Regions from separate parts of the Streptomyces sp. NPDC054842 genome, predicted to be linked through region 1. Evidence: riboswitches for the same ligand, from Rfam matches in the RefSeq annotation. Region 1 holds a riboswitch; each other region holds the start of a gene.
What was found. A riboswitch is a leader RNA that binds a small molecule or an ion and turns the genes downstream of it on or off. The one in region 1 is predicted to bind cyclic di-AMP.
Positions count from the first base shown of each region.

Region 2: linked by a shared signal. The riboswitch ahead of ACWGIS_RS04200 (hypothetical protein) and the one ahead of ACWGIS_RS27335 (LysM peptidoglycan-binding domain-containing protein) in region 1 are both predicted to bind cyclic di-AMP.
Region 3: linked by a shared signal. The riboswitch ahead of ACWGIS_RS01320 (transglycosylase family protein) and the one ahead of ACWGIS_RS27335 (LysM peptidoglycan-binding domain-containing protein) in region 1 are both predicted to bind cyclic di-AMP.
Region 4: linked by a shared signal. The riboswitch ahead of ACWGIS_RS07405 (M23 family metallopeptidase) and the one ahead of ACWGIS_RS27335 (LysM peptidoglycan-binding domain-containing protein) in region 1 are both predicted to bind cyclic di-AMP.

Region 1 is NZ_JBSGZN010000041.1:1,279-8,620, reverse strand. Features, by position in the region: gene ACWGIS_RS27350 (GntR family transcriptional regulator) at 1-693, opposite strand, end outside; gene fahA (fumarylacetoacetase) at 952-2,184, opposite strand; gene ACWGIS_RS27340 (HAD family hydrolase) at 2,560-3,435, shown strand; gene ACWGIS_RS27335 (LysM peptidoglycan-binding domain-containing protein) at 3,429-4,163, opposite strand; cyclic di-AMP (ydaO/yuaA leader) riboswitch at 4,167-4,326, opposite strand; gene ACWGIS_RS27330 (CocE/NonD family hydrolase) at 4,784-6,808, opposite strand; gene ACWGIS_RS27325 (polyprenyl synthetase family protein) at 7,332-7,342, shown strand, end outside.
Region 2 is NZ_JBSGZN010000003.1:237,601-244,942, forward strand. Features, by position in the region: gene ACWGIS_RS04185 (NAD(P)H-binding protein) at 1-601, shown strand, start outside; gene ACWGIS_RS04190 (hypothetical protein) at 844-1,056, opposite strand; gene ACWGIS_RS04195 (hypothetical protein) at 1,360-1,836, shown strand; gene ACWGIS_RS04200 (hypothetical protein) at 2,344-2,604, opposite strand; cyclic di-AMP (ydaO/yuaA leader) riboswitch at 2,612-2,783, opposite strand; gene ACWGIS_RS04205 (hypothetical protein) at 4,172-4,705, shown strand; gene ACWGIS_RS04210 (ATP-dependent nuclease) at 5,013-6,770, opposite strand; gene ACWGIS_RS04215 (SUMF1/EgtB/PvdO family nonheme iron enzyme) at 6,859-7,342, opposite strand, start outside.
Region 3 is NZ_JBSGZN010000001.1:307,535-314,876, reverse strand. Features, by position in the region: gene ACWGIS_RS01340 (Ppx/GppA phosphatase family protein) at 1-597, opposite strand, end outside; gene ACWGIS_RS01335 (DUF501 domain-containing protein) at 858-1,397, opposite strand; gene ACWGIS_RS01330 (FtsB family cell division protein) at 1,424-1,900, opposite strand; gene eno (phosphopyruvate hydratase) at 1,998-3,284, opposite strand; gene ACWGIS_RS01320 (transglycosylase family protein) at 3,719-4,414, opposite strand; cyclic di-AMP (ydaO/yuaA leader) riboswitch at 4,419-4,589, opposite strand; gene ACWGIS_RS01315 (transglycosylase family protein) at 4,806-5,792, opposite strand; gene ACWGIS_RS01310 (cytochrome P450 family protein) at 6,067-7,308, opposite strand.
Region 4 is NZ_JBSGZN010000006.1:206,598-213,939, forward strand. Features, by position in the region: gene ACWGIS_RS07400 (PP2C family protein-serine/threonine phosphatase) at 1-1,127, shown strand, start outside; cyclic di-AMP (ydaO/yuaA leader) riboswitch at 1,393-1,550, shown strand; gene ACWGIS_RS07405 (M23 family metallopeptidase) at 1,562-2,608, shown strand; gene ACWGIS_RS07410 (aldo/keto reductase) at 2,668-3,612, shown strand; gene ACWGIS_RS07415 (PrsW family intramembrane metalloprotease) at 3,656-5,005, opposite strand; gene trmB (tRNA (guanosine(46)-N7)-methyltransferase TrmB) at 5,071-5,970, opposite strand; gene lhgO (L-2-hydroxyglutarate oxidase) at 6,067-7,278, opposite strand.

The sequences.
Region 1 (7,342 bases):
GAGGTGGGTGAGCCGTTCCAGCATCAGGACGGCCGTGCCGCGCGGTGCCTCCAGTACGGCCGCGGAGTGCGCGTCGGCGTTCACGGCCTCCAGGGTGATCTCGGCGTGGCCGAGCGGGCGGCCGGTGATCGACTCCAGGAGCCGGAAGACGTCCGTGTTCTCCAGGTCGGCGCCGAGCAGGGCGGTTCCGATGTCGAGGGGGATGTAGGTGAGGTCGAGGGAGAGGGGGAGACCGTCCAGGCGGCGCAGGCGCTCGATGTAGAGGACGTCGGAGCCGGACGGCACGCCCAGGCGTTCGGCGACCGGGGCGGGCGCGGCGACCGGGCCGGCGGTCCGCACCTCGTTGCTGACCTGGCCGTGTTCGCGCAGGGTCTCCGCGAGTCCCATCAGCCGGTCGAGTCCGTGGGCGTACTTCTGGGCGGCGACGACCGTGCCGACGCCGGGCACCCGGGTGACCAGGCCCTCGGCGCGCAGCAGGTCCAGGGCCTGGCGGACGGTGTTGCGGGAGGCGCGGTAGTCGTCGCCGATCGCCGCCTCGTGCGGGAGCGTGCCGTCCGGGAAGCCGCCGGTCAGCACCTGGTGGCGCAGCAGGTCGGCGAGCTGCCTCGCCCGGTCCGCGCGCAGCCGCCGCCGGCGGGCGGCGACGGTGGTCGCGCCTGCTCCGGCGTGCTCTCGGATGCGTTCGGTGGGCATGCGACGGACCATACCCACGGGGTGCGGGCCGTGGTGTTGCCGCAGTGTTGCGCCACCTGCGTCACCCACGGACACCGGGCTGACCTGCGGTTTCCCTCACCCGCCGGGCAAGATCTGCCACCGCGGGGCCACCACCGGTCCGGCGTCGGCGCACTGCCCGTCCACCGCCGGCGCCACCGTCCGTCCAACACCACGGCCGGCGCCCGCCTCACCACCGTCGCCCGCATCACGGCCGTCACCGCCGCGGCCCGCCGGTGTTCAGCCCCTCGGGACGATCCTGCCGGTCACCTCGCCCAGGCCCACCCGGGTGCCGCCGGGGCCGGGTGCCCAGGCCGTGAGGGTCACCTCGTCGCCGTCCTCCAGGAACGTCCGTTTGCCGTCGGGGAGTTCGAGGGCGTCGTGGCCGTTCCAGGTGAGCTCCAGCAGGGAGCCGCGTTCGCCCTCGCCGGGACCGCTGACCGTCCCCGAGCCGTACAGGTCGCCGGTCCGCAGGGACGCCCCGTTGACCGTCATGTGCGCCAACTGCTGGGCCGCCGTCCAGTACATGGTGGAGAAGGGCGGCTCGGACACCGTGTGGCCGTTGATCGCCACGGAGATCCGCAGGTCGTAGCCGCCGGGGTCCTCGGCGGAGTCGTCCAGGTAGGGCAGCAGCGGGTGGGTGCGCTCGGGCGGCGCGACCCGTGCGTCCTCCAGCGCGTCGAGCGGGGTGATCCAGGCCGACACCGAGGTGGCGAAGGACTTGCCGAGGAAGGGCCCGAGCGGGACGTACTCCCAGGCCTGGATGTCGCGCGCGGACCAGTCGTTGAGGAGGCAGAGGCCGAACACGTGGTCGCGGAAGGCCGACAGGGGGACCGGGGTGCCCGGCGCGGAGGGGGCGCCGACGACGAAGCCGACCTCCGCCTCGATGTCCAGGCGCACCGACGGGCCGAAGACCGGGGCCGCGTCCGCGGGGGCCTTGCGCTGGCCCGACGGGCGGATCACGTCGGTCCCGGACACCACGACGGTGCCGGACCGGCCGTGGTAACCGATCGGCAGGTGCTTCCAGTTGGGCGTGAGGGAGTCCTCGGCGTCCGGACGGAAGATCTGCCCGACGTTGCGGGCGTGGTTCTCGGAGGCGTAGAAGTCGACGTAGTCCGCGACCGCGAAGGGCAGGTGCAGGGTCACCTCGGAGAGCGGGTGCAGCAGGGGCTCGATCGTCTCCCGGTGGGCCGGGACCGTCACCCACGCGGTGAGGGCGCGCCGTACGTCGGACCAGGCCGTGGGGCCCGCCGCCAGCAGGGGGTCGAGGCCCGGCTGCGCGAGCAGGGCCTCGTAGGGGGAGCCGAGGGCCCGCGCCGCGGCGCCCGCGTCGAGCACGCGGTCACCGAGCCTGACCCCGACCCGCCGCGCGCCGGGGGCCGCCGAGTCGCCGGAAGCCGCCGGGGAGAACACGCCGTACGGAAGGTTGTGCGGACCGAAGGGGTCGCCCTCGGGGACGTCGAAGGGGGGCATCGGGTGCTGCCTCGCTTTCGTGCTCGCCTGTGATCCATGTGTTCCACGCGTTCCATGTGGTCGCGGCACACGTTACGTGGGAGGAAGGACCGGAGACAGGTTCCGTGGCCGCCGCGGCGCCGCGACCGGTCACCGGGCCGGCGTCGGCGCGACTCCCTCGGTCAGGGCCGTGTACGAGCAGGCGGTGGGCAGGGGCGCCTCTGGACTCCACGAGGGCCACCGGTCTTCGCGGCCGGGCCGCGCGGCACCAGGCGGTCGCCCCGGGGTGGTGGTCCCGTCGACTCCCGTACCGGTGAACGGCGTTGCTGTCGGGATACCGGACGTCGTCCGGTTCCCGCCGGGCCCTTGGGGCGCGGGGTCCGTATTCTTCGGATCATGGCCGCTCCGACTGCATATTCACTCATCGCCACTGACCTGGACGGAACGCTGCTGCGCGGCGACGACACCCTCTCCGGGAGGTCGCGGGAAGCGCTGGCGCGGGTGGCCGGGGCGGGCGGCCGGCACCTGGTCGTGACCGGGCGCCCGGCACCGAGGGTGCGCCCGCTGCTGGAGCAACTCGGTGGCGAGGGGCTGGCGGTGTGCGGGCAGGGCGCGCAGCTGTACGACGCCGGCACCGGCCGTCTGCTGTGGTCGGTGACCCTGGACCGGGAGCTGGCCGAGATCGCGCTCGGCAAGATCGAGGCCGAGGTCGGGCAGGTCCACGCGGCCGTGGACCAGGACGGGGTGGACGGGCTCACCCTCATCGAGCCGGGTTATCTGATGCCGCACCCGACGCTGCCCGCGGTGCGGGTGCGGCGCCGTGACGACCTGTGGACGCGGCCCATCAGCAAGGTGCTGCTCCGCCACCCCACCTTGTCCGACGACGAGTTGGCGTCGGTGGCGCGGATGACGGTCGGTTCGCTGGCGACCGTCACCATGTCGGGTCCCGGCACCGTCGAACTCCAGCCATACGGCGTGACCAAGGCGACGGGCCTCGCGCTGGCCGCCGGTCACCTCGGCCTGTCGCCGGCGGACACGATCGCGTTCGGGGACATGCCCAACGACATCCCGATGTTCGACTGGGCCGCCCACGGCGTCGCCATGGCCAACGCCCATCCCGAACTCCGGGCGGTGGCTGACGAGATCACCCTCTCGAACGAGGAGGACGGCATCGCGGTCGTCCTGGAACGGCTGTTCCCCGGCCCTGGGGACCGGGGAACAGCGGGTCTCGCGGTCCGGGGGGCCGCCGCCGCCCCGGGCCCGGCTCAGTAGGCGCCGAAGACGTTGTCGATCGAGCCGTACTTGTCGGCGGCGTAGTTGCAGGCCGCGGTGATGTTCGCGACCGGGTCGTACGGGTCCATCGACGTGCCGTCCACGTGGTACGCGGCGAAGGTCGGGTCGATCACCTGGAGCAGGCCCTTGGAGGGCGTGCCGGCCACGGCGTTGGAGTCCCAGTTGTTGATGGCCTGGGGGTTGCCCGAGGACTCCCGGATGATGTTGCGGTGGATGCCGTCGTAGGAGCCCGGTATGCCCTTCTGGGCCATGATGTCGAGGGCTTCCCTGATCCAGCCGTCCAGGTCGTTCGTGTACGTCTTCGCGGTCGCGGGCGCGGCGGCCGTCTTCGTCGTCGCGGCGGCCGTCGTGGCCGCCCCCTTCAGGGTCTTCGTGCCCACGGTCAGCTTCAGGCCCGGCCGGATCAGCGACGGGTCGCTGCCGATGACGGCGCGGTTGGCGTCGTACAGCTTCTTCCAGTCGCCGGTCTTGGCGTGGTCACGGGCGATCTTGGACAGGGTGTCGCCCGAGGCCACCTTGTAGGTGACGAGCTGGACCTGCGGGACGGCGGCCGGCACGGACTGCGCGGCCTGGGCCGGCTGTGCCGCCTGGGCGCCGGTGGCGCCGATGAGCGGGAGTACGAGTGCGGCTCCGCCCGTTCCGGCGGCGACGAACCCGCGGGTGAGGGCGTTGTTTCTGGGACGGCGGTGCTTGCCTCGAGCGGCCATGGCGCGTTTCCTCTCCGATGCCTGCGAGGTGAGCTGTCGGGTTCGGGCTGGGAGGTGCCCGGCCGCACATGACGTGCGACTTGACCCCAAGCCGTTCCGGGCGCTGCCGGACCGGCGCTTACGTGGGTCCCCCGCTCCTGCCGTGCGTGGGTGGGTGGGGTCACCGAGCGGCGGCAGGATTAGGCGGGGTCCGCTCGGATCGACGTGAACGTATGCGAGAGCACATGTCCGAAACAAGGCCCGATTTCCCGTGCCACGGCATTTGATCTACCTCTGACCAGGGGGGAAATGGTCCGATTAGACCGGAACGTGAAACTCAACTTGCCTTTAGCAAAGGCGGACTTGCGAGGCTCGATCGGCCGGAAGATCGATTGGGGCGTGACCCATTTCACGCGGCCAAGACATGTCAAAGCATCGGCAACACAGGCAAGTCGGTCATTAACGGGCGGCCGGGAGGCGCCGCCGGTTCACCGCGAGCCTCGGGACGACCCGCGCCACGGGCTCCCGGGGCGACCCGCGTCGCGTGGCCCCGGGGCGGACGGACGGCGAGGGGCGTGGACGCGCGCCGGGCACACCACGCACCCTGATCCGGGCAACGGGGGCGGACCCAGCGGGTGCGCCTAACCCGCCGTGCGCGGGATGCGCCGCTCCCACGTCCGGTGGAAGACCACCTCGTCGCCGTCCGTGCAGATCACCTCGTTCGAAGTGATGAACTCGCCCGCGTCGCAGCTGACTTCGGAGTGGGTCTCCACGCGGGCGTCCCATCCGGTGTCCGGCCGGTGCAGCCGGATCGACCAGTCCGAACGGGTCCGCGCGGACAGCGGATCCCACTCACCGGTCGTGAACGTCTCCAGGGCGTCCTCCGTGACCTCCAGGCCGTCCGGGTACACCCGGGTGTCGCCGTGGCGCGGGTCGACCTCCAGGCGCCAGACACCCGCGGCGACATCGCGCACGACCAGCCGTTCCGGCCGGGGTTCGTCCAGGGTCGCCGGGACGACCGCGCCCAGCGGCTCCGACTCCTCCGGTTCCCCGAAGGTGATGGAGGGGTCCGACTCCCGTACCCGCACCGGCAGTTCGAGGGAGCTGCCCTCCGGGTGCAGGGTGAAGCCGGTGTCCGAGTCCGGCTGCGGCCAGATCCACGGCCAGTACGCCGAGGAGACGGCGAGCCGGATGCGGTGCCCCGGCGGGAAGGCGTGACCGATGGCGCTCAGCTCGAACGTCACGTCCCCGGTCGCGCCCGGTGGCCACTCCACCACCCGGTCCGTGCCCTCCCGGGCGCCGAGGTTCAGGACGCCCCGGGTGACGAGCGCCGACGCCCCGTCCGGGAACACGTCGCAGACCCGCGCGACGACCTGCCCGCGCGGCACGGGCGACGTCAGCCGCAGCCGGACCCTGGGCCGTCCCAGTACCCAGGTCTCCTCCCGCACCTCGAACTCGAAGCAGGCCGACTTCGCGTCCTCGTCCCGCTGGTCCGGCGGCAGGTCCCCGTCGTCCCCGACGGGCAGGAAGCGGCCGGCGTCCAGGCCGGTGTGCAGCGGGGAGCGCACCGGCACCGGCACACCCCGCAGCGCGTACGTCACCGGCGTCACCGTCGGCGCGGGCCAGGCGTCGTCCCCCACCCAGCGGCCGGCCAGCACCGGGTGGACGGTGGCCGGACGGTGCGAGTCGCAGACGTAGGCGCGCAGCAGCGGCTCGGACATCACACCGGCGCCCGGGGCGTCGGCGCCTTCGGAGCCGGGCCGCAGCCAGTGGTCCCACCAGCGCAGAGTCTCCTGGAGGAAGCCGATCGCGGGGCCCGGCGGCAGCCCCCGGTCGGGGTACTGGTGCGACCAGGGCCCGATCAGCCCCCGTACCCGGTCGGCCGGGAGGTGCTCGACCAGCCGCAGCACCGTGTCGCGGTACGGGTCGTGCCAGCCGCCGACCGCCAGCACCGCGGCCCGCACCGAGCCGTAGTCCTCGCGCACGCTGCCGCGCCGCCAGTACGCGTCCCGCGTCTGGTGCGCCAGCCAGGTGTGGACGAACGGGTCCACGGCCTCCAGCCGCCGCACCCACATGTCGCGCCACATCACCTGGCCGACGTACCGCGGGTCCGGCGGCCGGCAGGCGAAGGCGAGCAGTGCCGCCGCGCGGGCCGGCATGTCGCCGGCCAGGACGGACCCGCCCAGGTAGTGCCGGTCGTTGTCGTAGCGGTCGTCCGTCGCGCAGACCGTGACGACGGCCTTCAGCGGCTCGGGGGCCAGGGCCGCGACCTGGAGCGCGTCGAAGCCGCCCCAGGACAGCCCGAACATGCCGACCCGCCCGCTGCACCACGGCTGGGCGGCGAGCCAGTTCACGACCTCGACGCCGTCGTCCGCCTCCACGCGCGCGTGCTCGTCCGCCGGCAGCCCCTCCGAGTTGCCGTGGCCGCGCACGTCCACCCGGACCGAGGCGTAGCCGTGGCCCGCGTACCAGGGGTGGCGCTGCCAGTCGCGCGGCGCGGTCCAGTCCGTCAGCCGGTGCGGGAGGTACTCCAGGAGCGCCGGGACCGGCTCGTCGGTGACCGGGCGCCACACGCGCGCGTAAAGGCGCGTCCCGTCGGGCAGCGGGATCAGGACGTCCTCGTGCGTCGTCCGGTGGGGGAACGACGTACGGATGCGGGTGCTCATCGCGCCGGCCCCGCCGGACCGGCCGCCCGCTGCCGGGGCCGGACACGCGGGGCGCCGGACGCGTGCACCCGGCCAGGTGACGGGGGCGGCGCCGGACACGCCGGGACACTCCGCACCCGCCCGGTCCCGCTGCGCACCCCTCCGCCGGTCCGCGGCGGACGGCCGCCGGGACCGGGCCCTCCGGGGCGGGTACGGGGGCCCGGGCCGGGCACCGGGCCCGGCCCGCGGCCCGGTCCGGCGGTGACACTGCGTCGCGACACGAGAGCCTTCCCGTCAAGTCCGTACATGTCCGGTCGTATCAGGTGATCAAGAACATACCGTTCGTGAGGGTGGGCCGCCCGGTCATGACTGCGCCTCCCGGGGGAGGGAAGTCGTAGGTGGGGGCGGTGGGCGCTCGTGGTGATCGAAACGTGACCGGATACGCTGACTTGAGTGATGGCAGCGACACATCGACAAACCGTGTCATCGACCGAATGATCGACCGAGTTCGCCATGTGATCGTCAGCAGACAGGAGAACCTCTCGTGACCGTCGT
Region 2 (7,342 bases), on a different contig from region 1:
GCTCGCCGCGCGCGGGGACGAGGCGGCGGGCATCATCCGCCGTGCGGAACAGGGCGACGATCTGCGCGAGGCCGGCGCCGAGCCGATCGTGTGCGATCTGGAGTCCGCCTCGGTCGAGGAGGTCGCCGGGCATCTGCGGGGCGCCGACGCGGCCGTCTTCGCGGCGGGAGCCGGTCCGGGCAGCACCGTGGCCCGCAAGGACACGGTGGACCGGGCCGCGGCGGTCCTGTTCGCGGACGCGGCGGAGCTGGCCGGCGTACGGCGGTACGTCGTCGTCTCGTCCATGGGCGCCGATTCCGCGCACCAGGGCAACGAGATCTTCGACGCGTACCTGCGCGCCAAGGGCGAGGCGGACGAGTACGTAAGGAGCCGGGACGCGCTGGACTGGACGATCCTGCGTCCCGGCGCCCTGACGAACGACGCCGGCACGGGCCTCGTCCGCCTGGAGGCGTCCACCGGCCGGGGTTCGGTCCCCCGCGAGGACGTCGCGGCGGTACTCGCGGAATTGGTGGACACCCCGGCGACGGCGGGCCTCACCCTGGAGCTGATCAACGGCTCGGCGCCGGTCTCGGTGGCGGTGAAGTCGGTGGCGGGGAACTAGGAAAGCGGGCAACTAGGAGAGCGGGGCGAGCGGGGAGGCATTTCGCGTCCCGCGTCCCGGCAGCCCTCGGGCTCGGCGCCGACGGACCACGAGCACGAGCCAGTGCCATGACGAGACCCACGGTGAGCGGTCCTCGCTGACGGACCACGACGACGAGTCCACGGTGAGCGGCCCTAGCCGACGGATCACGACGAGGGCACCGGTCAGCGGCGCATGGTCGGGCGCCGGGCGTCCGCCGCTGGTCAGAAGAGGGGCAGCTGGCCGGGGAAGTCCGGTACGACGTAGCCGTCGAGCGCCGGCTGGGCCGTCCCGAGTTCGGCCTGCCTGCGCGACCCGGGACATGAGACCAGCTCACCGCTCCCCCGGGCCCCGGCCGGGTCGTGGCGCGCGAACCGTCCCGCGACGACGGCGATCTCGCGACGGCACTCGGGACACTTCCTGCGACGGGACGACATGGGGTCCAGTGTGCCCGGCGCCCGACACGTTCCGGGCGGCCCGATGGGGACGCCGCCGTTTCTCCGCTCATCCCGGTGACACCTGACGGCATCGCCCTGCACACGCCCCCGAGCCCGTGGGCGTGTGCATCCGCGAAACGAGAGGGGACCGCAACTGCTGAGCACGCGGAAGGAGCAGCAAGGCCGTTCTGCTGACGATGCGTGGAAGGCGTCGACATCCGTGCATGATGATCATCCCGCCGCTGGTCGTTCCGCAGCGCGTCACGGCCCAGGACTGGGCGCGTATCCCGAGGAGAGTGGCCAATGGGCCGTAGCAGCGCAGTGCCCGCCGGCCTGCTCGTCCTGCTGCTGACCGCAGGCTGCTCGGGAACCGGCAAGGGCGACGGAGCCGAGCCCGCCCCGCACGGTGCTCAATCAAGCACCGAGTCGAGCAGCGGTTCCGAGACTGACGACCGCCCGAGCGGGACGCCGTCCGCATTCGAACTGCCTGCCGGCGCGAAGGTTCTCGTACCTACGACCCAGGGAACCGGCGACGCCGACCTGCCGGCTTTCAAGCCGGAGACAGACGTCTACACCGTCTACGCGACCTGCACCGGCGGAGGCTCGATGAGCATCGCCCACCGCGATGCCCCGCAGGAGGACGCCACCAGGATTCGCTGCGGCGGGCCGGAAACCATCGGCCAGGTGTACACGGACTCGGTCACCGAGAAGCTGTCCGTCCAGACAAAAGGCGCCGTGAACTGGACGCTGGCCGTGGTGTCGGGCAAGTACGACGTGTAAGCGGGCGCGGGCAGCGGCCCTACAGTCGTGAAAACGAAGAGACCCCCTGGGGCCAGGTGAACAACCTGACCCGAGGGGGTCTGCCTTCATGTGGCGGCGCCAGGATTCGAACCTGGGAAGGCTGAGCCGGCAGATTTACAGAGGGCTCGCCCAACGCTGCCTGATCAGGCCTTTCGTTCTGCGTCACGTCGTTCGGGGGACGCACGGGGGAATCCCCCGTCGCCTCAAGTCGCACAACCGAGCAGCACGGCGGCCTGACCCAGCGAGGTCCGCCCTGCGCATTCTTCGTCCACCACGGCCTTTCACCAGCGCGAACTTCGACCAGTGAGACTGCGCCTCTGAACTGGAAGTCCGCGAGTCAGAGGTATGAAAAAGAGACTCCGGCTTGTGTGCCAGAGTCTCTCCACGCGTCTGCTTGTGTCTCTCACACGGGATCGCCGTGTGGTTGCCCTAGCCGCTCCTGATGGATGCCGGGGGACTAGGTAGAGCCACGGTTGTCCTGAGCGATCAGGACTGGTTGCGGACGTACTTGATGATCATGATGAGGAATCCGGGTAGCGCGAATGCCGCCCCAACTCCCATGACGACGGCCCCGAAGTACGGCAGGTGCCCCATCGTCCGTGCTGTGATTCCGGCGCCCATCCCGGCGATCATCCCCACCAAAAGGATGATCACGGCTTCGAACTTTCGGATCTTCCCATCATTCTCGTTGCTGGCACCGGGGTTGCCGGTACCTGAACCATGCGTGCTTCCATGCGCCGCACTCATCGCAACCTGATCCTTCGTCAGCTGCCTGTGAAGGATGACCTGTCGGATTCGGGCTGGCGAAGTAGCCCGGCCGCTGCTGCGGCTTCACCCCAAGGCCCACCCGGAAAGCTGCTCCGGCGGACCGTCACGCTGGGTCCCCCACTCCTGCCGTCTCCATGTGTGATCGACAGAGCATCAGGGCAGCGGCAGGACTCGGCATCCACCCCGACGGCCGCACCGTTACTGAGGTGGGGGCTTGTCGTTAGCCTGGATCTTGACTCACAAGCGAGCGAAAATCCCAACGGAAATCGCTATCTGTGGGCTTACTCACGCGGCTCTCGTTGAACGCAATAATCATACTAATTCTGGTCGTGTAAACGGATGCTGACGGTCCATGAGTTGGCTTCGTAGGTAACAGCACGTGGATGCGCGTAGAACCTCGCTCGACGGTGCCCTAGCCGCCCTCAACGCGCTTCACCGTGGGGCAGACGTGTACGGCTTCCGGGGCAAAGGTGGCGCGTTGCGTGCACTGGGGGCGCGCATGCGGGCAGACGCGCCCTTGCGCCACGCAAGTTACCTACCAGTTTAGTCCCGCTGGTCAGAAGAGCATTCATCGAAAAGTCTGAAATGAGGGTCCAACGGGATTACCCGTGGGCATCCGCGGCGTATGTAGCTTGCAGTTATCGCGATCATCGTTGCCTCGCTCAGTTCCACAGGCTCCGCAGCTTGCATGGCCGCCTAATGGTCGAACCTTCGAAACGTGTGGCCTCAATGCAAGCAGCTCTCGCTCGGGCTATCAGTGGTTTGCCTCGGCGCTGGCCCCGACAAGTTCTCGGTTTCGCTGGCGGAGTCTGGCGCTTCTGCGTTTACAAGTGGAATGGATCGTGCCTGTTTGTCAGTGGTGGATGCGATGATGGAGGTAGTTGATTGAGAGGAGGAGATAACCATCAGCACACCAGTACGCAAGCCGGCGAAGAAGTTGAAGGCGGGTGACCACCTGAAGTTGTGGAACGGCAAGACAGCAGAAATTCTGTCCATCGAACCAGGAATCAACCAGAATGGCACCAAGTGCCTTATCCTGCGCCTGTACAAGGCGGGAACAATGGTCGTAAAGACCGGACGTATCATGACGATGCACTATCAGACGCAAGGCAAGTAACTCGACTGTGGGTTCGGGCGGGGTGGGCACCCTTTAGGGGCGCCTCCCCCGTTCACCAGCGTGTCCTGGCGCGCGGTCATGGCGGTCGCTGTCCCGCCCGCAGGACAGCGAGGACTGCGGTTGGCAGATTTCAAGACCGTCCCTCGGGCGGTGTCCCAAGTGATCAGTACGAACCCAGGCATGATGTCGTTTAAGCCCTTACACGAGGCCGCCCACCCCTGGTAGGAGCCGGCCGCGAGGACTCTCAGCAGCCTCAGCTATCGTCCGGGCCATTAATTGGGGAGACGGACCAGTAATTTCTCCCGCCCGTCCCGCCACTGGAGGACGTCTGGGGGGAGCAGGGGCGATCCCACCATGCGGATGTTGGCCCCCCGGGCCGAGAACGCCCGTAGCGTTAGCGAGCCCTGGGCGCCTGGGTAGCATTTTGCAGTGGACTGGATATCACCAGTAAGCACTCTGGCGGGAGCCGTGGTTGGCGTGGGGGCGGCGTTGATCGCCGAGCGTCTCCGCTGGCGCCGCGACCAGCAACGGGAGGCTGTGCAGACGCGCAGGGCTGTGTACTCGGAGTTTCTGATGGCGCTGAGCCGCGGACACTCCGACATGCGAAGTATCGTTCTGCGGCCCGACCCTCCGTCCGGCGACGTGCTCTATGGCGAGCTTCATCAAGCCCTCGACGGCGCTGGTATCTGGCGCCTCAGGCAGTGTCTGTCACTCACTGCCTCAGCTGAGATCATTCAACTGGCCGAGGCCGCGTGTGATGCCCTGGCCTCGATGCGTGACCGGCTCATAGAGGAACCGACCATCCGGGGTGAGCCCTACCGGGTCTGTCGCGCGGAGCTCTGGCGGGAGAACGCGCATGTGCGAGAAGCCATGCGGCGAGACCTTGGGATGGATGGCCCTGAAGACCCCGAGGTGGGCCAGTACCGCCTCTCGGACATTCGCAGATCCTCGGGAGGCAGTTGACCGGCATCGGGCGGGCGGCAGCCACTTCTCGCTTCGCCGCCAGCCCACGACGGTTTTCAAGAGCGTCGCGCTTGCAGCGCGCCCAGCTGACTGACCTGTGCGGGAACGTCCACGACGTCATCTCCATTGGGCTCTGGCCCACGCATGGCCCACAGCCTGCCGAGGCAGCCATCACGCCCCAAACCCTGCATGGCTCCGCTCGCGGTGGTAGACGGCCATCCGCTTGCCGGGCCGCGGTTGGACCACCACGATGTTGAACGACCGCTGCTGGCCATAACTTCTATGCAAGAACTGCTGGTTCAACACTTTACTGACTTACCTCAACTGCTGCCTTCACCAGCGCGGCTACGTGCTTTCGGGCAGGCTCGCTTCTGTGTCCGCCAGCCTCGATAGCAGCAGGAAGCCAACTAGCTCCTTTAGAGACTCCGAGGTAGGGAGTGAAGCGCTCTAGCTCACCCACTCTCACCGCAACGATCCCCATATTATCAAGCCTTCTGAGCAAATTCTGCGCCACCTTAGGGTCTGCTTTGAAAGCCAATTCTCCGTATTCTTTCAAAGCAGACCAAGGGTTCCCTTTACTCCTCAACTGCGTCATGAACTCATGTCGCACTGTCGCCGTAAATACTTCATTTTGACGTGAGGAGAAGACGCCATTAAGTGCGGACAAAACATTCGAAATATGCAAAGCCTCTCGCGGCTGCCGGAATTCTGCAGTGGCTTTTTCGTAGTCATCTTTCAATGAGCCCCAATCACCTCCCATAGCCTCGACTAGGATTCGGATTTTCCCCCTGTCATTGAGGATATCGAGATCCGGGCTCGCGACAACCGGGACTTTCACAGACCGTAGAACTTTAGCCAGGCGCGGAAGGCCGTCTTTCCCCCCACAAGGCACGAACAAAATATCACCAGGGAGCGCAGGCAGTTCATTCTTCGGTGCGTATTCCTCTAGGGCAGATGAATAGAATCGACAGTCCCTCTCCGCCTCAGCCAACACGACAGCCTTATGAAAGAGCCCATCCAATACATTAGAATACCTAAGAACCGGGTCATCCCAAATTCCCTTCAACTCCCTAACGTTTAGCTGATGAGCCTCTGTTCCGCCTTCGACGGGTCGTTCGAGTCGAACGATTGAGACGTCTACCTCTGACTGAAGAAGGCCAGACAGGAGATTGCGATCATGCGTGGCAAGAATTACTTGGATCTTTTTCGACCTCGCCTGCTCTCCGAGGATTCGCCCCAGCGCCATAGCCTGCGGTGGGTGCAAGAATGCTTCCGGCTCATCGATAAAGACAACAGGGTAGGCCGAAGTGAGCAGGGGCAGGAGGAGCCCGATAAGGCTCTTCATGCCGTCCCCTTGGTCCATCAAGTTCGGCAGCCCTGAAAGGGCATCCCGATATCCAATATCGATTTTATCAATTGCTGGCGCCGGGAGTCCAGTCTCGCCAACTCGCAGATTTACCTGTTTACTGAGTCGATCAAGCGTCAGAGTCTGGCCGAATACCTCAAGGCTGATCTCGCAGAGTTCAGCCAAGAGATCTTCTTTATCTTGCAGAACGTGCATAGGTGACGTTGCCGGGGCATCGAACATGTCGCGCATCTCTACGGGATTGACACCGGCAATTCTCTGCCAAGCGTCTCCATAAAAAACGAGAAGGTCATACAACTCCTGAATGCCAAGGTCGGACATTTGCGTTGTGTAGCGCCAGTCGACTACGCCAGCGTGGACCTCAGCTACGCCTGGGCGAACGAAAAAATCTTGGCCGTTTCTAATTACCTTTCGCGAGTGCTTATGTAGCCACGCCCGGAGGTCTTCGGCACTTCCCTGCGTTGCAATATCAATGCCGTCTACAATGAAAGACGTACCATGTTGTTTCGCATTCTTTCTGCCGTGCTTGATATGGTTGATGATCTCGCGAATAAGTGTCGATTTTCCGGAATTATTGGACCCGACAATGGCAGTCACCCCAGCTTCAGAGAGGGTGATTGAGGAGCCTCCAGATAGCTTTACAGATGGAACATGGATTGAAAAATTGGATGCGTTACCCGTCTCGTCAATCGGTTCCATCCGGTCCTTCTTCCTAGTTTGGCCGCCTCAGAAAACTGAAGACTTTCCAAGCTGACCCCCCGTGATCCATGAACTGCCGCACGGGCCATCAGCCCTTGCCGACGGTCATCTGCTCAGGCAACGCTACACAGCGGAACCCGGTGTCGTCGTCATGCATCGTCTCGTTGGCGTCGTTGGCAACGGCGGGAGCTCCCCGGAACAGTGGACTGGTGAATGCGCTGCCGCGGAGTTCGTACCGCCCGCGGGTGGTCGGCGTTGCAAGCCACTCCCATACGTTGCCCACCATGTCGTAGACGCCGTACGGCGAAACGCCGCTGTGGTACCGAGAAACGGACGTCGTGGCCTCCACACCGGTCTCCCGAACGTTGCACTTTGCAGCGGTCTTCTGGTCCCCCCAAGGGAACGTTCGGCCAGAAGTTCCGCGCGCCGCTTTCTCCCACTGCTCGGCTGCCGGCAGCGACTTCCCTGCCCAATTCGCGTACGCGCTCGCGTCCCGCCACGTCACGTGCACGACAGGGTGGTCGTACAGCTCACGGGGGCATCGGCCGTTTCCCCAGTGCTCAGGTACCGGA
Region 3 (7,342 bases), on a different contig from region 1:
GAGCGCGGCCTCGATGTCCGCCCGGATGGCGTCGATCTGAGCGGGCGTCGGCGGATCCGTGACGGTGCCGTCGTGCACGAGGTGCCGCTCGGTCATCCGTACGCAGCCGATGTCCACGGAACGCGCGGCGCGTACGCGGTCTTCACCGACGACCAGCTCCGTGGACCCGCCGCCGATGTCCACCACCAGGTACGGCTTCGCCAGGTCGTCCCGTCCGGTCAGTTCCTTCGTCGCCCCGGTGAAGGAGAACTCCGCCTCCTGGTCGCCGGTGATGACCTCCGGCTCGACCCCGAGGATGTCGAGGACCCCGCGGACGAACTCGTCGCGGTTCTCGGCGTCGCGCGAGGCGGACGTCGCCACGAAGCGCAGGTGTTCCGCGCCGTGCTCCTTGATGACGGCCGCGTACTCGCGGCAGGCGGCGAAGGTCCGCTCCAGCGCCTCGGGGGCGAGACGCCCGGTCCGGTCGACGCCCTGGCCGAGCCGGACGATGGTCATCCGCCGGTCCAGGTCGACGAGTTCACCCGTCGCCGGGTCCGCGTCGGCGACGAGCAGACGAATCGAGTTGGTACCGCAGTCGATGGCGGCGACCCTGGTCATGCGTTCGGTCTCCTGTCGTCATGGGTGGCGCCCCGGGCCCGGATCGGAAACGGGTTCCCCCCGGGGGCCGGAGCTCGCCATTTTCAGCCCGTCCGGCTTGTGAAAGCGAGGCCGTCCAGGCCGGGACGAGTTCCCCCGGGGGCTGGGACCTCGCCGTCAGGGAGAGCTTTTCAGCCCGCCCGGCGCTTGAGGACGAGGCTGTCCAGGCCGAAACGGGGGTCCGGGGGCAGCAGCCCCCGGCAACGGCACCCCGGGGACGGTCACCCCTGGGGAGAGGCGGCCCCGCCCCCGGGGGCCACGCACGATCCCTTGCGCCACCACTCCGGCAGCATCGCGATCGCCTCGTCCCCGAGCGGGTTCACCCCGGGCCCCGCGGCGAGCGAGTGCGCCACGAGCACGTGCAGGCACTTCACGCGGTCCGGCATGCCGCCCGCGCTGGGGAAGCCCTCCAGGACCTCCATGGCGTCCCGGCGGGCGATGTAGTCCTCGTGCGCCGCACGGTAGGCCGCCGCCAGCTCGGGATCGGTGGCGAGCCGTTCCGTCATCTCCTTCATGACGCCGTTCGCCTCCAGCGTCCCGATCGCGGACGCGGCCCGCGGGCACGTCAGGTAGTACGTGGTCGGGAACGGCGTGCCGTCGGGCAGGCGGGGCGCCGTCTCCACCACGTCGGGCTGACCGCAGGGACAGCGGTGCGCGATCGCGCGCAGGCCGCGCGGCGGGCGGCCGAGCTGCTGCTCGAACGCCTCGACGTCCGCGTCGGTGGGCTCGGTGCGCGGGGTGGGCGGCGGGGGCGTTTCCATGCCGTGTGTCGTGTCTTTCTGATCAGTTACCGGGCGGCGCGGTCGGACTTGTCCACGCCGTCCCAGACGTTGGCGTACCAGGGGCGGGCAGCCGCCCCCTGGTCGGTGCGGGACTTCTTCACCGCGTCCGGATCGATGACGATGTAGCCGGTCTCGCCCGGCATCATGTAGTGCAGCCGCTGCCGGATCTGCTGCTCGGCGTACGCGTCGTCCTTCCAGCGGGCCTTGAGGTCCCGCAGCTCCTCGACGCGCTGCCGGGCCTCGTCCTGCTGCCGCTCCAGCTCGGCCACCTCGGCCCGCTGGGACACGTACTGCCTTATCGGGTACGCGAGGGCCACGACGAGGGAGCACAGGACCAGCGCCAGCAGCGCCGCACGGCCCGTCAGGCGGGAGCGGCGGGCCTGCCGTTTGGTCTGGGAGCGGTAGACCCGGGCCGCCGTCTGCTCACCGAGCAGCCGCAGCCTGGTCGTGGTGGAGAACCGGTCCCGGTCCTTCACGGCCATGAATCCCGCCTCCCCGGCACAAGCCCGTCACGTGCGTACGTCCCCGCACACGGTACGGGACCGAGTACGGGGACGTACGTACGACGCTTCCTACGGGTCAGCCCTTGAAGCGCGGGAACGCCGAGCGGCCGGCGTAGACCGCGGCGTCGTCGAGGATCTCCTCGATGCGCAGGAGCTGGTTGTACTTGGCGACGCGGTCCGAGCGGGCCGGGGCGCCGGTCTTGATCTGGCCGCAGTTCACGGCGACGGCGAGGTCGGCGATGGTGACGTCCTCGGTCTCGCCGGAGCGGTGGGACATCATGCACTTGAAGCCGTTGCGCTGGGCCAGCTCGACGGCGTCCAGGGTCTCGGTCAGCGAGCCGATCTGGTTGACCTTGACGAGCAGGGCGTTGGCGGAGCCCTCCTCGATGCCGCGGGCCAGGCGCTCCGGGTTGGTGACGAAGAGGTCGTCGCCGACGATCTGGACCTTGTCGCCCAGCTTGTCGGTGATGACCTTCCAGCCGGCCCAGTCGTCCTCGTACAGCGGGTCCTCGATGGAGACCAGCGGGTACGCGGAGACGAGCTCCTCGTAGTACTCGGTCATCTCTGCGGCCGAGCGGGACTTGCCCTCGAACTCGTACGAGCCGTCCTTGTAGAACTCGGACGCGGCGACGTCGAGCGCGAGCGCGATCTGCTCACCGGGGACGTAACCGGCCTGCTTGATGGCCTCGATGATGAGGTCGAGGGCGGCGCGGTTGGACTCCAGGTTCGGGGCGAAGCCGCCCTCGTCGCCGAGGCCGGTGGACAGGCCCTTGGTCTTCAGCACCTTCTTGAGGGTGTGGTAGACCTCGGCGCCCCAGCGCAGCGCCTCGGAGAAGGACTCCGCGCCGATCGGCGCGATCATGAACTCCTGGATGTCGACGTTCGAGTCGGCGTGCGAGCCGCCGTTCAGGATGTTCATCATCGGGACGGGCAGCAGGTGCGCGTTCGGACCGCCGAGGTAGCGGAAGAGCGGCAGGTCGCTGGCCTCGGAGGCGGCGTGCGCGACGGCGAGGGAGACGCCGAGGATGGCGTTGGCGCCGAGCGAGCCCTTGTTGTCCGTGGCGTCCAGGTCGAACATCGCCTGGTCGATCAGGCGCTGCTCGGTGGCGTCGTAGCCGACGAGCTCCGGGCCGATCTGCTCGATGACCGCGAGGACGGCCTTCTCGACACCCTTGCCCAGGTAGCGGTTGGGGTCACCGTCGCGCAGCTCGATGGCCTCGAAGGCACCGGTGGAGGCGCCGGACGGGACGGCGGCACGACCCGTGCTGCCGTCGTCGAGGCCGACCTCGACCTCGACGGTGGGGTTGCCTCGCGAGTCGAGGATTTCCCTGGCTACGACGACGTCGATCGACGGCACGAGCATCTCCTTCTGGGATGTGACGCGGGTACGCGGAGCCCCTTGGCCCGCTGACTGCACGGAGCCGCGGTCGGCTCCGCGACATGAGCCTAACCGGCCCGGGGCGATCGGCCAGCCGGTCGACCACCCCATGGACAGAACCGAGAGTAAATTGTTTCCGAACGGAACAAAAACCTGTCCGGTACAGGCATCCGCGGGAGAGGGGCGCGTCCGGCGCGGGCACGAAAAAGCCCCGCTCCGATGCGTACGGGGGAACACGCACCGGAGCGGGGAGCCCGTGGGGACGGGGTGCCCCTCACAGGCTCTCCATGACGGGAGCCCGTGGGGGCGGGTGGCCCTCACGGGGTCTCCGTTGCGGAGCCCCGTATGAGGGGAGGGCCGTGGGCCGGCTGTGAGCCGGTTGCCGGCCGCGGTCCGCCGGAGGGCGGCCGGCGCCGGTGTCAGCTGAGGTGGAGCTGCTGGCCGGGGAAGATGAAGTCGGCGTCGTCGACGATGTCCTTGTTCAGCTTGAACAGCTTCTGCCAGCCGCCCTTGACGTTCTTCTCCGCGGCGATGGAGCTGAGGGTGTCGCCCTTGACGACCTTGTACTCGCCGTCGCCCTTCTCGACCTTCTTGCCGGTCGGGGTCTCGACGGTCTTCTTGGCCGTCTCACGCTCCGAGGAACGCGAGGCGCGCTGGTCCTGGGGCGCCTGCTGCTGCGGGGCCTGCTGCTGCGGCTGGGCCGTGCTCTGCGAGCCGGTGTCGGTCGCGGCGCCGCCGGTGGAGGCGCCGGACAGGCCGGTGCCGCAGGTCGGCCAGGCACCCTTGCCCTGCGCGGCCAGCACCTTCTCGGCGACCGCGATCTGCTGGGACTTGGAGGCCTGGTCGGCGGTGGAGGCGTAGGCCGAGCCGCCGTAGGCGGACCAGGTGGAGGCGGAGAACTGCAGGCCGCCGTAGTAACCGTTGCCGGTGTTGATCGACCAGTTGCCGCCGGACTCGCACTGCGCGACGGCGTCCCACTCGGAGGTGGTGGCGGCCGAGGCGTTGCCGGCCGCCATCAGCGGGGCGGCGATGGCGACACCGGTGACCCCCGCGAGCGCGGCGACACGGGTGGCCTTGGACGGGCGGCGGTGCTTGGCCTTGTTGTTACGCAGCATGAAGTGATCCCCTCACCGACGCCTGCGAGGTGAGCTGTCGGGTTCGGGCGGGTGAGTGCCCGGTCGTGCGCCCATGGCGCCCGACTTCACCCCAAGCCGTTTCCGGAGGTCTCTCAACTCCCGGGCCCGGCACTTACCTTGGGTCCCCCGCTCCTGCCTGCGGCGCTTACGCGACGACTGTTCCCGGGCGGCCGCTGGCAGGATTCGGCGTTGCGACCGTCGGGGCCCGCGATGGCGAGCGATCACGACCGTAGACACGCGACGGCCGGAATTTCAAAGACGATCAGGGCTTCTGAGACCCATCTCTCACTCTCACCAAACCGGACATTGCGGTGTGAACCATGACGCGAACTACCGCTGTTTTGTACCCGATTCGCCGCCTGACGACCGCTTAGTCTCCCGCGACCTCAAGGCTCTGACCGGGGAGGATGAGGTCCGGGTCGGAGCCGACCGTCTTCTCGTTCTCCGTGTACAGCTCGGTCCATCCGCCGCTGACCGCAAGGGAGTCGGCGATGCTCGTCAGACTGTCGCCGAGACGGACGGTGTAGGAGCCCTCGGAGGTGGAGTCGGAGGCGTCCGCGTCACGCGCGGCGTGACGGCCCGCGGAGTCCTTCTGGCGCCCCGCGTCCACACCGGTGTTCGAGGCACCCTCGGCGCTCGGGCCGCGGTGCTTGCCGGTGCCGGTCCCCTCGCTCGCGGGGGTGCTCGGCGTGGTGGAGGAGCCGCCGGTGGGGCCCGACTTGTCCGAGTCGTCAGCCTTTGCCTTGCCCTTGTCCGCGACACCGGAGTCCCCCGAGTCGTCGGCGCTCTCCTTCGGTGCCGGAGACGCGTCGGACTTCGCCGCCTTGCCGGACCCGGACGGGGACGGCTTGGCGTCGGCCCCGCCGGTCGACAGACCGTCCGAAGCGGACGACTCGCCCTTCGCGGACGAATCGGACGGCGAGGTGTCGGGGGACGGGGACGCGTCGTCGGCCACGCCCGTGTCGACCTCGACGGAACCCGAGTGCTTGCTGAGGCCGGAGAGCGGGCCGCAGGTGGGCCAGGCCGCCAGGCCCTGCCCGTCGAGCACCTTCTCGGCGACGGCTATCTGCTGCGAGCGGCTCGCCTCGTCGGGGCTGGGCGCGTAGGCGAGGCCGCCGTACTTCTCCCAGTTCTCCTGGGTCATCTGGAGGCCGCCGTAGAACCCGTTGGCGTTGTCGGCGCTCCAGGAGCCGCCGCTCTCGCACTCCGCGACCCGGTCCCACGTGGTGCCGTCGGCTGCGCTCGCGCCGGTGGCGCCGAGCAACGGGATGGCGATGGCCGATCCGGTGACGCCGGCCGCGACGATGATTGCCGGAGCCTGGCGGGGGCGACGGTGACGACCGTTCCCGGAGAGCATGCGGTGGGCCTTTCGGAGACAGCGGTGACAGACGCGACGGAAGATCCATCGCGTTGATGCGTGAACGTATCGGCACTCGAACGCTTGTCACAAGTCGATGCAGCGCAGATCACGTGAAGATCACAGTTTTGACGGTGCGTCATGTTTGACCGGGCGGTAGGCGTGTGCCGTCGACGTGCGAACTCCGTCCGTATGTCCGGGTTGCAGGAGTTCACCTCTGCCGACGCCGGCCGCGAAACGGATCGCGTGCCCTCCGGACGGGCACCCGTCCCCGCTACCGGGGCGGTGTGAACTCCACGGGAAGCGTGCGCAGTCCGCGCATGATGAGCCCGCCGCGCCAGCGCAGCTCGGCCGGGTCCGCGGCCAGCCGCAGGTCCGGGAGGCGGGTCAGGAGCGTCGCCAGGGCGGTCTGCCCCTCCAGCCGGGCGAGCGGCGCCCCGAGGCAGTAGTGGATGCCGTGCCCGTATCCCAGGTGCTGGTTGTCGCGGCGGGCGAGGTCCAGCGTGTCCGGGTGCTCGAACCGCTCCGGGTCGCGGTCGGCGGCCGCGAGGACGACCAGGACGGGGTCGCCCGCGGCGATGTCCTGCCCGCCGATCCGGACCGCCTCGGTCGCGAAGCGCCAGGTGGCCAGCTCGACGGGCCCGTCGTAGCGGAGGAGCTCCTCGACACCGGTCTCCAGCAGCGCGCTCTCCCCGGCGGCCAGGGAGTCCTGCAGTCGCCGCCGCTGCTCGGGGTGGGTGAGCAGCGCGTAGGTGCCGTTGCCGATCAGGTTCACGGTCGTCTCGAAGCCGGCGAACAGCAGGATGAAGGCCATCGCCGCGGCCTCGTTCTCCGTCAGGTGCTCGCCGTGGTCGGAGGCCCGGATCAGTCCGGAGATCAGGTCCTCACCGGGCCCCGGGACCTCCGGGAGCGCCTCGCGCTTGCGGTGGATCAGCTCGGCGAGGTAGCCCCGCATCTTCTTCACCGACCGGGCGACACCGCCGCGCGGCCCGCCGCCGTGCCGGATCATCATCCCGGCCCAGTCCCGGAAGTCGTCCTGGTCCTCGGGCGGGACGCCGAGGAGGTCGCAGATGGCGTAGATGGGGAGCGGGAAGGCGAAGTCGTGGATGAGGTCGGCCTCGCCCCGCTCGGCGAACCGGTCGATGAGCCGGTCGGTGAGCTCCTGGACGCGCGGCGCGAACTCGGCCACCCGCCGGGGCGTGAACGCCTTGCTGACCAGGCGGCGCAGGCGGGTGTGGTCCGGCGGGTCGATGTTCAGCAGATGCGTCATCAGCTCGGCCTTGCGCTCGCCCGGGATGCCGGTCTTGCCCTTGGCGTGCGCGGGTTCGTCGTGGTGCGCCGGGTTCTTGCTGAGCCGTCCGTCCGCGAGGGCCTGCCGGGCGTCCCCGTACCGGGTGACCAGCCAGGCCTCCACCCCGCTGGGCAGCCGCGTCCGGTGCACGGGAGCGTGCTCGCGCAGCCAGGCGTACGCCGGATACGGATCGGTGGCGAACTCCCAGCTGAACAGCTCGGGCACGGGCCCGGAGGCCCCGACGCCCGAGGCCCCGGCG
Region 4 (7,342 bases), on a different contig from region 1:
TGCCCGACCCGGGACTGGGCGACCCGTCACCGCCCGGCCCCGGGGAGCCCGTTGCCCGCCGGATCTCGTACGCGCGCGCCGCCGTCCGCGTACTGCCCGCGCTGCTGATCACCGCCGGGATCCTCTACGACTACCTCACCCCGTCGCAGTTCACGGCGGCCCCCTTCTTCACCGCCGCGCCCCTGGTCGCCGCTCCGCTGTTCTCGCTGCGCGGCACGGTCCTCACCGGCCTCGCCGCGGTCGCCGCCGTCCTCGCCGTGCACATCGACCTCGGGATCGTCGCGCACGTGGACGCGGTCACCGAGCTGGTCACCGTGGCGACCGTCACCGTCCTGGCCGTGCTCATCAACATGCTCGTCCGCCGCACCGACCGGCGGCTCGCCTCCGCCCGGGAGATCGCCGAGGCCGCCCAGCGCGCCGTGGTGCCGCGGCCGGAGGAGCAGATCGGCGGGCTGCGGGTGGCGGCGCGCTACGAGGCGGCGCAGGCCGACGCGTTCATCGGCGGCGACCTGTACGCGGTGCAGGACTCCCCGTACGGGGTGCGGCTGGTCGTCGGGGACGTGCGGGGCAAGGGGATGGGCGCGGTGACGGCGGTCGCGGTCGTCATCGGGGCGTTCCGTGAGGCGGCCGAGCACGAGTCGACGCTGGAGGCGGTCGCCCAGCGTCTGGAGCGGGCGCTGGCGCGCGAGGGCACGCGGCGCGACGGGCTGGACGCCTTCGAGGGGTTCACCACGGCCGTCCTCGCGGAGATCCCGCACGGGGACGGCCTCGTGCGCGTCGTGAACCGCGGCCATCCCCCGCCGCTGCTCCTGCACGCGGACGGCACGCTGCGCACGCTCCAGGCGCTGGAGTCCGCGCTGCCCCTCGGGATGGGCGAACTGGGCACCTGGCCCGACCGCGCCGCCGTGGTGCCGTTCCCGGGCGGGGCCACGCTGCTCTGCTACACCGACGGGCTGTCGGAGGCGCGCGACCCGGAGGGCCGGTTCTACGATCCGGCGGCCCGTCTCGCCGGACGGGCCTTCCGCGACCCGGAGGCGCTGCTCGACACGCTCATCGAGGACGTGCACCGGCACACGGGCGACGGGACGACGGACGATCTGGCGCTGCTGGCCGTACGGCGGCCATGAGCCACCGACGCGTCTTCGCGCGCCCTCGCGCGGCGCGGTCACCGCCGGTGATCGGACAACGCCACTCTGCATAACAACTGACGAACCGTCAGCGAAAAAGAGGTTTAGCTCGCAGGGTCAACTCGCCCGGTTTTCACCGCCCGTGACCCGTAAGTCCGTGGCGAAGACGTTAATGATCAGTCGGAACAGCTTGGAATACGGGACCCGAGTCTATTAACGTTCGATAACGCAGCGCGGTCGTCCCAGCCGTCACAAGAGATGGCTCCGTGCGCACGCGCCGAACTCCGCAAGGGAACCGGGGAACCACCAACTTGGGGTGAATCGAGCGTCTTCCGCGGTGCAGTGCGCCCTGGTTGACGCGCGTAGGAGACCTTCCTGCTCCGAACCCGTCAGCTAACCCGGTAGGCGAGAAGGAAGGAAAGGAGCGCGCCCACGTGGCGTCCAACCGGCCTGCCCAGTCAACCTCGTTCGCGCCGAGTGACCAGCAGAGCAACACCTTCGGCTACGGCCGCGGCACCGACGAGGGCCCCTGGGAGGAGTGGAATCCCACCGAGGATTCCGTCCGTCCCGTCCGTGGCCGGCACCGCGTCTCCAAGCAGCGCGGCGGAGGACTCGCCCGCAGCTCCACCGTCCTCGGCGTCGGCGTCATCGCCGCCGTCGGCGCGGGCGGCATGGCCACCGCGCAGAGCGGCAAGCCGCCGGTCTCCATCTCGATGCCCGACCTGTCGTCGGTCGCCGATTCGGCCAAGAGCCTGATATCGGACGACGCCGACTCCGGCGCGCCGGAGGGCTCCGCCACCCCGCTGACCAGTGCGGGACTGACCACCTCGGACGCCGCGCAGGGCGCCGACGCGGGCGAGGCCCTGCGCGCCCGCATCATGCAGCAGGCCGAGTCGCAGCAGGACCAGGTCGACCTCAAGGCCGCCGAGGCGGCGCAGGCGGCCGCGGTCAAGAAGGCCGCCGAGGAAGCAGCCAAGACCCAGGACGAGGCCGAGGCCAAGGCCGCCGCCGCCAAGAAGAAGGCGGAGCAGGAGGCCAAGGAGAAGGCCGAGGCGGAGCGCCTCGCCGAACTCGCCAAGAGCTACGCACTGCCGACCTCGTCGTACACGCTCACGTCGCGCTTCATGGACTCGGGCTCCATGTGGTCCTCCGGCTACCACACCGGCCTCGACTTCGCGGCGCCCACCGGCACGCTGATCAAGGCCGTGCACACCGGCACCATCACCGAGGCGGGCTGGGCCGGTTCGTACGGCTACCGCACCATCCTCACCCTGGAGGACGGCACCGAGGTCTGGCTGTGCCACCAGTCGTCCATCAGCGTCAGCGTGGGCCAGAAGGTCGCCACCGGTGACGTCATCGGACGGGTGGGCGCGACGGGCAACGTGACCGGGCCGCACCTGCACATGGAGGTCCACCCGGGCGGCGCCGCCACCGGCATCGACCCGATGGCCTGGCTGCAGAGCAAGGGCCTCAACCCGTAGGTCCCCGTCCGGCCGGGCGCGCGGAATAGGCGGCACCGCCCGCGGTGTTGGGGTCGTCCATGACTTCCCTCCGCAAGCTCGGCCCGTCGGACCTAGAGGTCTTCCCGCTCGCCCTCGGCGGCAACGTCTTCGGCTGGACCGCCGACGAGGCGCAGTCCTTCGCCGTTCTGGACGCCTACGCGGCGGCCGGCGGCAACTTCGTGGACACCGCGGACACCTACTCCTCGTGGGCGCCCGGCAACCAGGGCGGCGAGTCGGAGACCGTCATCGGCAGGTGGTTCGCCGCGCGCGGCAACCGCTCCGACGTCGTTCTCGCGACCAAGGCCGGCGCCCATCCGGCGTACAAGGGGCTGGCGCCCGACACCCTCAGGGCCGCCGCCGACGCCTCGCTGCGCCGGCTGGGCACCGACTACATCGACCTCTACTACACGCACTACGACGACCCCTCGGTCCCCGTCGAGGACATCATCGGCACGCTCGACGAGCTGGTGCGGGCCGGCAAGGTGCGCGCCGTCGGTGCCTCCAACATCTCGCCCGAGCGGCTCCAGGAGTCGCTGGAGTTCTCCGACCGCGAGGGCCTGGTCCGCTACATCGCCCTCCAGCCCCACTACAACCTCGTCTCGCGGCGGACCTACGAGGGCCCGCTGGAGGAGATCGCCTCCCGCTCCGGCCTCGCCGCCGTCCCGTACTACGCCCTGGCCTCCGGCTTCCTCACCGGCAAGTACCGCCCGGGTACGACGGTCGACTCGGCGCGGGCCGCCGGCGCGGGCAAGCACCTGGAGACCGAGCGCGGGAAGCGGGTGCTGGCCGCGCTCGACGAGATCGCCGGGTCCCGGGGCGTCCCGCACGCCACGGTCGCCCTGGCCTGGCTCGCCGGCCGGCCGACGGTGGCGGCGCCGCTCGCCTCCGCGCGGACGGTCGAGCAGCTCCCGGCGCTCCTCGGCCTGGCCGACCTGACCCTGACGGACGCGGAGGTCGCCAGGCTGACGCAGGCGTCCGCCTAGGCCGTACCCCGCTGCGGGCCCGCCGGCTCCGCTCCCGGTCTCGCTACGAGCGGTACGGGTTGTACGAGGGGTAGGGGTCGTGTCCGGGGTGGGGCGCCGGGTACGACGCCGCGGGGCCGGCGTACGGGTGGACGGGCGGCGGCGCGTACAGCGGCGGCCAGGGCGGTACGACCGCGGGTGCCGACGCCCGGGCCGCGTACGCGAGGGAGGGCCGGGCGACCTCCCGGCGCCGCCACAGCTCGTGCAGCAGCTCCCTCTCCCGTACGACGAAGTCGGCGCCCGCGCGGCCACGGCGCCCGCGGTGCCGCAGGAACGCCAGCGAGGTCGCGTAGGCCTCGTACTGGGCGACCGAGCGGGCGGCGGCCTTGCCGAAGTGGTGGGCGGCGTAGTCGCGGGCCAGCCGACGGGCCCGCATGGACCCCAGGACGAACGGCTCGGGCGCCGTCAGCCAGCCCGCGACGGCGTAGGCGGGCAGTTCCGCGCGGACCGTGCGCAGTTCCCGCTGGCGGGTCCGGATCACCAGCCAGGTGAGCAGGCCGAACGCGGGGACCATGAAGGCCGCGTAGACCGCGAAGAAGCCGTACTCGCCGAAGGACGACGAGCCGTTCCACATGGCGTGCATGCCCATGGCCAGGATCAGTCCGGACAGCGGCAGCAGCACCCGGCGCAGCCGCCGGCGCTCCGCGGAGAGCGCGGCGACGCCGAAGCCGATGCCGGTGAGGACGGTGAACAGCGGGTGCGCGAACGGGGACATCACCACGCGCACGAAGAAGGTCGCCGCGGTCACGGAGGCCAGGCCCCGGTCGCCGTTGAGCTGGTCGGTGCCGAAGGCGTTGCCGAGGTAGAGGATGTTCTCGGTGAAGGCGAAGCCGGTGGCGGTCACCCCGGCTATGACGACGCCGTCGACGATCCCGGTGAAGTCCCGTCTGCGGAAGAGGAACACCAGCAGCACGGCGGCGGCCTTCGCGGATTCCTCCACGACGGGCGCTATGACGGTGGCGCCGAGGGTGTCGGCGCCGGCCGGGTCCGCGGTCGCGGTCGCTATCCACCGGGTCGCGAAACTGTTGGCGACGATCGCTATCAGCGCCGCCGCGCAGGCGCCCCAGGCGAAGGCGAAGAGCAGGTTCCGCCAGGGGCCCGGTTCGACGCGGTCCAGCCAGCGGAACGCGGCCAGCAGGAGCGGGACGGGCAGCACGGCGAGCCCGAGGCCCACCAGGAAGCCCTGGGTGCCGGTCTGCCGGCGGACCAGCGCCAGGATGACGAGCCCGGACAGCGCGAGCAGGGTGATCAGGGCGCCGTAACGCACCCATCTGTGCTGCCACCAGTGCGCATGCCGCAGCGCACCGTCGGCCGAGCCGGTGGGGTACGTCGGGTACGGAGGAAAGGTGGCCACGGCATCGACCCTAACGAGGGAGGGGCGCTGTCCGCGACGGCACCCGGGTGGGGCCGTGCGGTGCGTCAGTCGCCGGTGGGGGGTTGCTCGGCTTGTTCTTCTCGGCGTTCGTCCCGGTTCCCGGACCGGTGTCCGGGCGGGCCGTCCTGCCGGTGTCCGGCCCGCTTCTCCGCGCGGCGGAACAGCAGGTCGTGCACCACATGGCCCTTGTCCAGTCCCTGGCCCTCGAAACGGGTCAGCGGACGGAAGCCGGGGCGTGGCGCGTAACCGCCGTCCGGCTGGGTGTTCTCGAAGTCCGGGTGCGCGGTCAGCACGTCGAGCATCTGCTCGGCGTACGGTTCCCAGTCGGTCGCGCAGTGCAGGACGGCGCCCGGCTTCAGGCGGGTCGCGGCGAGGGTCAGGAACTCCGGCTGGATGATGCGGCGCTTGTGGTGGCGCTTCTTCGGCCACGGGTCCGGGAAGTAGACGCGCAGTCCGCCGAGGGTGTCCGGCGCGAGCATCTCGCGGAGCAGGATGATGGCGTCGCCGTTGCCCACCCGGATGTTGGACAGCCCGTTGCGGTCGGCGAGGTTCAGCAGATTGCCCTGTCCCGGCGTGTGCACGTCGACAGCGAGGATGCCGGTGCCGGGGTCCGCGGCGGCCATCAGGGCGGTGGCCTCGCCCATCCCGAAGCCGATCTCCAGGACGACGGGACCGTCGGTGCCGAACAGCTCCGCGAGGTCCAGGGGGCGCCCGTCGATGTCCAGTCCCCACTTGGGCCACAGCCGCCGCAGCGCGTCCGCCTGTCCGGCCGTCACCCGGCTGCGCCGCGGCTGGAAGCTCCGGATCCGGCGCTCGAAGTGCGAACCGGCGGGATCGGGCTTCGGTCCGTCGGGGAAGCGGGGCTCGCCCTTGGCTCGGGACGGGCGCGGCGAGCCCTCGGCGGCGGGCCGGGGCTCTTCGGGGGCGTTGAGGGAATCAGACACAGTGAGTCGATTTTACGGCGGACGGCTCCCCACGCCTCCCGCCCCGGCATGCGGGGCCGCCCCCGGGCGGGCTCGGGCGGTGGGTGTTCAACGCTGTCAGGGCTGGGTCAGGGCCTTGAGGGCTCTGCGGGCGATCTCGCGGCCGATCGGGAGGGAGGCCGTGGCCGCGGGCGACGGTGCGTTCAGCACGTGGACCGTCCGGGGGCGCTCCTGGATCAGGAAGTCGTCCACCAGCGTCCCGTCCCGCAGGACCGCCTGGGCGCGGACGCCCGCCGGGGCCGGTATCAGGTCGTCCGGGGTGACCGCCGGCAGCAGCCGCCGGACGGCCTCGGTGAACGCCGTCCTGGACACCGAGCGGCGCAGCTCCCCGGCCCCGTACCGCCAGTGCCGGCGGCCGATCCGCCAGGAGCCCGGCCAGGCCAGCGTCGCCGCCAGCTCGCGCGGGTGGACGGTGCCCCAGCCGTACCCCTCGCGGGCCAGCGCGGGCACCGCGTTCGGGCCGATGTGCACGCTCGCGTCGATGCCCCGGGTCAGGTGCACCCCGAGGAAGGGGAACGCCGGGTCCGGCACCGGATACACCAGTCCCCGCACCAGCTCGGGGCGCGCCAGCGTGAAGTACTCGCCGCGGAACGGGACGATCCGCATGCCCGGGTCGTCCCCGGCGAGGCGGGCGATCTCGTCGCAGTGCAGCCCCGCGCAGTTGACCAGCACGCGCGCGCGGACGATCCGGCCGTCGGCCGTCCGGACGGCGACGCCCAGCTCGGGACGCCGGTCGACGCGCACGACCCGCGCGCCGTAGTGGATCTCGGCACCGGAGGACTCCGCGAGCCGGCGGGCCACGGCGACGTAGTCGCAGATCCCCGTCGTCCCGACGTGTATGGCGGCCAGTCCGCGGACCTCGGGCTCGTACTCCTCGATCTGGGCGGCGCCCAGCTCGCGGACCGCGATGCCGTTCTCCCGGCCGCGCTGTACGAGGGCGTGCAGACGGGGCAGCTCGGCCTTGTCGGTGGCGACGATCAGCTTGCCGGTGACGCGGTGCGGGATGCCGTACTCGGCGCAGAACTTCGTCATCTCGGCGGCGCCCCGGACCGCGTAGCGCGCCTTCATGGAGCCGGGGCGGTAGTACACCCCGCTGTGGATGACGCCGCTGTTGCGGCCCGTCTGGTGGCGGGCCGGGCCCTGCTCCTTCTCCAGCACCGTCACGCGCGTGCCCGGAGCGGCGCGCGAGATCGCGTACGCCGCCGACAGGCCGACGATCCCGCCGCCCGTCACCAGCACGTCGCAGTCGTATGCAACCCGTTGCCGCACCCGCTTCACCTCCCGGTTCCGATAGTGCACTGCGCCACTGACAATGCCCTCAAACCCGGATCGC